Regions from separate parts of the Synechococcus sp. RS9909 genome, predicted to be linked through region 2. Evidence: predicted binding sites of a transcription regulator. Region 2 holds the regulator's gene; the other holds the start of a gene.
The links. The regulator HrcA, encoded in region 2, represses chaperone genes, less so after heat shock. The targets are predictions, from matches to a motif close to TTAGCACTCNNNNNNNNNGAGTGCTAA.
Positions count from the first base shown of each region.

Region 1: the regulator HrcA is predicted to act here: its motif matches at 2,171-2,197, upstream of groES (co-chaperone GroES).

Region 1 is NZ_CP047943.1:2,080,618-2,084,028, forward strand. Features, by position in the region: gene groL (chaperonin GroEL) at 83-1,717, opposite strand; gene groES (co-chaperone GroES) at 1,805-2,116, opposite strand; gene atpD (F0F1 ATP synthase subunit beta) at 2,313-3,411, shown strand, end outside.
Region 2 is NZ_CP047943.1:2,351,329-2,354,739, forward strand. Features, by position in the region: gene SynRS9909_RS12485 (DUF3352 domain-containing protein) at 1-855, opposite strand, end outside; gene SynRS9909_RS12490 (rhodanese-like domain-containing protein) at 930-1,292, shown strand; gene hrcA (heat-inducible transcriptional repressor HrcA) at 1,331-2,329, shown strand; gene trpB (tryptophan synthase subunit beta) at 2,337-3,411, opposite strand, start outside.

The DNA.
Region 1 (3,411 bases), 270 kb from region 2:
GTTGGCATGAACATGAAATAGTCAGCATGAAAAAACCCCCGCCGCAGCGGGGGTGAATCGTTGATGCTTGCGGAGCCGTCGATCAGTAGTCGAAATCGCCACCGCCCATGCCGCCACCGGCAGGAGCTGCTTCCTTTTTCTCGGGCAGATCGGCCACGATGCACTCGGTGGTGAGCACCATGCCGGCGATGGAGGCAGCGTTCTGCAGTCCGGAGCGGGTCACTTTGGCGGGATCGACAATGCCGGCAGCCAGCATGTCGACATATTCGCCGTTGGCAGCGTTGTAGCCCTCATTGAAAGGCTTGGCCTTCACGTTTTCTGCGACCACAGCACCGTTGACACCAGCGTTCTCGGCGATGCGCATCAAGGGAGCGGTCAGGGCCGCCGCCACGATTTTGGCACCGATCAGCTCCTCACCGTTGAGGCTGCCTGCGGCCCACTGCTCAAGCGCGGGGGCGAGATGGGCCAGGGTGGTACCGCCGCCAGGAACAATGCCCTCCTCAACAGCCGCCTTGGTGGCGTTGATGGCATCTTCGAGACGGAGTTTCTTGTCTTTCATCTCGGTTTCGGTGGCTGCACCCACCTTCACCACGGCCACACCACCGGCGAGCTTGGCGAGACGCTCCTGGAGCTTCTCTTTGTCATAGGTGGACTCGGTTTCGTCCATCTGCTTCTTGATCTGCTCGCAGCGCGCCTTCACGGCCACCTCGTTGCCTTCGGCCACGATGGTGGTGGTGTCCTTATTGATGGTCACGCGACGGGCGGTGCCCAGCATCTCGAGCTTGGCGTTCTCGAGCTTGAGGCCGGCATCTTCGGTGATGAGCTGGCCATTGGTGAGCACAGCCATGTCCTCGAGCATGGCCTTGCGGCGATCACCGAAGCCGGGTGCCTTGACGGCAGCCACGTTCAGCACACCACGCAGACGGTTCACCACCAGGGTGGCGAGCGCTTCCTTCTCGATGTCTTCCGCGATGATCAGCAGGGGCTTGCCGGTGCGGGCGATCTGCTCGAGCACGGGCACCAGATCCTGCACCAGACCGATCTTTTTGTCAGTGAGAAGGATGTAGGGCTCATCGAGGACGGCTTCCATCCGCTCCGTGTCGGTGGCGAAATAGGGCGAGATGTAGCCCTTGTCGAAACGCATGCCCTCGGTGACCTCCAGCTCGGTGGTCATCGATTTGCCCTCTTCCAGGGAGATCACGCCTTCCTTGCCGACTTTGTCCATGGCGTCGGCGATCATCCGACCCACTTCCTCATCGTTGCCGGCGGAAATGGTGCCCACCTGGGCGATGGCGTTGCTGTCGCTGATCGGCTTGGCGTGCTCCTTGATCTTGCCGACGAGGAAATCGGCAGCCTTGTCGATGCCCTTCTTGAGGGTGATCGCATTGGCACCGGCGGCCACGTTGCGCAGACCGGCCTTCACCATGGCGTGCGCCAGGACGGTGGCGGTGGTGGTGCCGTCACCGGCGGCGTCGTTGGTCTTGGAAGCAGCCTGACGAATCAGGGCCACACCTGTGTTCTCGATGTGATCCTCGAGCTCGATCTCCTTGGCGATGGTGACGCCATCGTTGATGATCTGGGGAGCACCGAACTTCTTCTCGAGCACCACGTTCCGGCCCTTGGGACCGAGGGTCACGGCCACAGACTCGGCCAGGATGTCGATGCCTTTCTCGAGCGCGCGACGGGCGTTCTCGTTGTAGATGATGCGCTTGGCCATGGGAGGCAGGAATACAAGAGGATGTGAAAACGGTCAGTCAATCGATCAGGCCCTGATCCTGAGGATTGGGCCTGGGGCTCGGAAGCCTCAGTTCACGACGGCGAGAATGTCCTTCTCGGACAGCAGCACGTATTCATCGCCACCGAGCTTGATGTCGGTACCGGCGTACTTGCTGTAAAGCACCTTGTCGCCCACGCCCACTTCCGGGGCCTGACGGGAACCGTCGTCGTTGCGCTTGCCGGGCCCCACCTGGACCACCTCGCCCACCTGGGGCTTTTCCTTGGCGGTATCAGGCAGAAGGATGCCACCGGCGGTCTTCTCCTCCGACTCAGACACTTTGACGAAAACGCGATCTCCAAGGGGCTTGACGGTGGAGACGCTGAGGGAAACAGCTGCCATGGGTGAATGCAGGAGCAGGAACAGGAGGCGCGAAGCGCCACGGGCCGGCACGAGCTGGCACTCGAGGCCGACGAGTGCCAACCTACGCTTCCGATCCAAGACTCCGCCAGCACCTCGGCGTGCGGGTGACCGAACCCAACCTCGGCAGCCATTGCGGTGGTAAGGTTGCGCCGCTCAGGCGAACTCCTCCTTTCTTATGGCCGCTGCTGCTCCCGCCTCCGCCGGTACCAAGGGTGTTGTCCGCCAAGTGATCGGCCCGGTTCTGGACGTGGAATTTCCAGCCGGCAAGTTGCCCAAGATCCTCAATGCGCTCCGGATCGAAGGCACCAATGCCACCGGTCAGCAAGTGGCACTCACCGCCGAGGTTCAGCAGTTGCTGGGTGACCATCGCGTCCGCGCCGTGGCCATGAGCAGCACCGACGGCCTGGTGCGTGGCATGGAAGCGGTGGACACCGGTACCGCCATCTCGGTTCCCGTTGGTGAAGCCACCCTCGGACGCATTTTCAACGTGCTCGGCGAGCCCGTCGATGAACAGGGCCCGGTGAATGCGACCGCCACAGCGCCGATTCACCGCGAAGCTCCCAAACTCACCGAACTCGAAACCAAGCCTAAGGTGTTCGAGACCGGCATCAAGGTGATCGACCTGCTCGCGCCCTATCGCCAGGGCGGCAAGGTGGGCCTTTTCGGTGGCGCCGGTGTCGGCAAAACCGTGCTGATTCAGGAGCTGATCAACAACATCGCCAAGGAGCACGGTGGTGTATCCGTGTTCGGTGGCGTGGGTGAGCGCACCCGTGAGGGCAATGATCTCTACGAGGAATTCAAGGATTCCGGTGTGATCAACGCTGACGACCTCTCCAAGTCGAAGGTGGCTCTCTGCTACGGCCAGATGAACGAGCCCCCCGGCGCTCGCATGCGCGTGGGCCTGTCAGCTCTCACCATGGCTGAGCACTTCCGTGATGTGAACAAACAGGACGTGCTGCTGTTCATCGACAACATCTTCCGTTTCGTTCAGGCTGGATCCGAAGTCTCCGCCCTGCTGGGTCGCATGCCTTCCGCTGTGGGCTATCAGCCGACCCTCGGCACCGACGTGGGCGCCCTGCAGGAGCGCGTCGCTTCCACCGTCGAAGGTTCGATCACCTCGATCCAGGCGGTCTACGTCCCCGCTGACGACCTCACGGACCCGGCACCGGCTACCACCTTCGCCCACCTTGATGCCACCACGGTGTTGAACCGTGCCCTTGCTTCCAAAGGGATCTATCCGGCTGTGGATCCCCTCGACTCCACCAGCACCATGC
Region 2 (3,411 bases):
TGCTCGGAACCGGAGCAGGCCATCCAGTCGCAGGTCGGCGCCTTCAGGCTTCAGGGCCGCCACCATGCCGTTGAGATCATCGCGCTGGCTCACGGCGGCAGGCAGACCGAGCCATTGCTCGAGCGCCGGCGGGCTGGCGGTGAGCAGCGCCACTCCCCGACCGAGCTCCTGCACCTGAGCCTGCAGTTGCGGATCACCCAGCTGATGCACAGCATCCAGCTGGGAACTGTCCAGGGCCTGCTCCAGAGCACCCCGGCCCGAGGCGAGCAGCAGCAGGTCATCATCGATGAGCGCCGTCGCGATCGGCTGGGGATCACGACCGAGCAGCGCCCCCCGCCCACTGATCACGCCGATGCCGCGGTAGCGGCTGATCTGCAGATCGGTGCCAGCGAGACTGCGGGTTTGCCAGAAGCGTTGCAGGAAGCGGCGGGCGCCATCCTGATCACGGCTGGCCAGGGCCAACACCCAGGCGGGCGATCGATCCGATCCCCCCGGTTCCAGCAGGGCCACGCTCACCTGGGGCCCGAGCCAGTCGGCCAGCTCCGCCTCGAAATCAAGCCCGGCAAGCGCGAAGACCCCCTGGCGCAGCTGGGTCATCCCCTCCCGCACCGCACGTCGCTGACCGATGGGCGCCACGGCCTCGGCATAGGCGGGCAGACGAGCGGGATCCACCAGCCAATGCAGGCTGAGGGCCGCATCCCTGGGCACAAAACGGGCGGCCCGCGGCAAGGCGAGGGGGCGATCGACGAGGCGGATCGGACTTTGCCGGGCCATGGCCCAGCCAATGCCAAGGGCAGATCCGAGCAGAACGAAGGCCGCCAGGGCAACGGCGAGCAGAAATGGGCGGGCCTTCATGGGCCGGCGGGCGGTCACGTGCCGTCATCTTTGTCCATCCGCCGACCCTTGCCAGGAACCAGCAGACTTCAGCCATGACCGATTCGACACCTGACGCACGGCCAAAACCGCTTTCTGCCAGGGATCTCAGCCTCTGGCTGCAGAGTGAGCAACCGCTGCGATTGGTGGATGTGCGCGAGCAGCAGGAACTGGCGCTCGCCCCCTTCCCCCACCCCGTGATCCACTTGCCCCTGAGCGAGTCGGAACGCTGGCTGTCCGCCTTGCCAGGCCTGCTGGGTGAGGACGCCGACCTCGTGGTGCTCTGTCATGCAGGGGTGCGCAGCTGGCAGTTCGGCTGTTGGCTGCTGGCCAGGGATCCGCACCGCACCGTCTGGAATCTCGAGGGCGGGATCGATGCCTGGAGTGTGGAAGTGGATCCGAACGTCCCCCGCTACTGACAAGCCGCCCGTACCATCGCCCTGACGATCGGGCTGCCGTGGACACCCTCCCCAACCGACAACAGGAGGTCCTGCGGGCCACGGTGCATCACTACGTGGACACGATCGAACCGGTGGGCAGCCGCACCCTGGTGCAGCGCTTCGGCCTCAAAGCCAGCTCCGCCACGGTGCGTTCGGCGATGGGGGCCCTGGAACAGCGGGGGCTGTTGACCCAACCCCATACCTCCGCCGGACGGGTGCCCAGCGCCCGAGGCTACCGCCACTACGTGGATTGCCTGCTGCCGAAACCCGGTGCCGCCGTCCAGCACCTGGAACAGGAACTCACCCAGATCAGCCTGCGTTGGGCCGCCCTTGATGATCTGCTGCAACAGATGGCCAGGCGACTCACCGACTTCACCGGGCTGATGAGCCTGATCACCCGTCCCCAGCGGAGCACGCCGAGCCTGCAGGCGGTGCGACTGGTGTGCAGCGGCGATCGCTTGCTGGTGATGCTTGTGGAGAGCAGCAACCAGGCCAGCCACCTCAATCTGCGCCTCCCCCATGGCTCAGGGCACCAGCTGGAGGCGATGGAAACCTGGACCCGCCGCCAGCTCGACAGCAGCAGGGATGGAAACCTGGACTGGAACAGCCTGCCCCTGCAGCTCCAGCCCTTCGGGCGGGTGCTCGAGGATGCCATCAGCAGCCACCAACAGCTGAAACAAGCGGAGGAGACCGCCGCCCTCGTCCATGGGGTCTCCCGTCTGATCGCCCAGCCGGAATTCATCGACAGCAGCCTGGTGCGCCCCCTGCTCGAATTGGTGGACCAACGACCCGGCGCCCTGGTGCCGGCAGACCATCCGCCCGAACGGGGGGTGTGGATCGGTGAAGAGCATCCGGAAGCAGCCCTGCAGCAGTTCTCGGTGGTTCAGGCGCCGTACCGCAGCGGCAGTGAGGGCATCGGCCATGTGGCCCTGATCGGACCGATGCGCATGGCCTACGCCACGGGTCTGGCCGCGGCTCGCTCGGTGGCCCGGGCCCTGGAGCGCCTGCTGTCCTGAAGGCGCGTCAGCCGCCGAGGGCGTCCCCCAGCTTCTCGGCCACGGTGTTCACGTCCTTGTCGCCTCGCCCGGAACAGTTGAGCACCACTTCGGTGCCCTGCTGCAGGGTGGGGCAGAGCTGGTCCAGCCAGGCGAAGGCATGGGCGGTTTCCAGGGCGGGAATGATGCCCTCACAGCGGCTCACCAGCTGCAGTGCGTCGAGTGCCTGGGCATCGGTGACGGCGCCGTACTCGGCGCGTCCGATCTCGCGCAGATAGCTGTGCTCCGGCCCGACACCGGGATAATCCAGACCCGCACTGATCGAGTGGGCTTCCTGCACCTGGCCGTCCTGATCCTGCAGCAGCAGACTCATCGCCCCGTGCAGCACCCCCACCCGGCCTTCCGTGATCGTGGCAGCGTGCCGGCCCGTGTCGACACCATCGCCGGCGGCTTCCACGCCGACCAAGCGCACGTCGGTGTCGCCCACGAACGGGTGAAAGAGCCCCATGGCGTTGGAGCCCCCGCCCACACAGGCCACCAGCACGTCGGGGTTGCGACCGAAGGCCTCATGGCACTGTCGCTTGGTCTCCTCGCCGATCACGGCATGGAAGTCGCGCACCAACATCGGGTAGGGATGGGGGCCCGCCACCGATCCGAGGATGTAGTGGGTGGTCTCCACGTTGGTGACCCAGTCGCGGATCGCTTCGCTGGTGGCGTCCTTGAGGGTGGCGGTGCCGGCGGTGACAGGCTGCACCGTGGCGCCCAGCAAGCGCATGCGGAACACATTCAGGGCCTGCCGGCGCATGTCCTCGGCGCCCATGTAAACAACGCAGTCCAGGCCGAAGCGAGCGCAGACGGTGGCGGTGGCGACACCATGCTGGCCGGCACCGGTTTCGGCGATGATCCGCTTCTTGCCCATGCGCAAGGCGAGCAAGGCCTGGCCGAGGGCGTTGTTGATCTTGTGGGCGCCGGTGTGGTTGAGGTCTTCGCGCTTCAGCCAGATGCGCGGGCCACCCTCGCTGCGGCGGTAATGCTCCGTGAGCCGTTCGGCTTCATACAACGGGTTGGGGCGCCCCACATAGGTGCGCAGCAGGTGGTGAAGG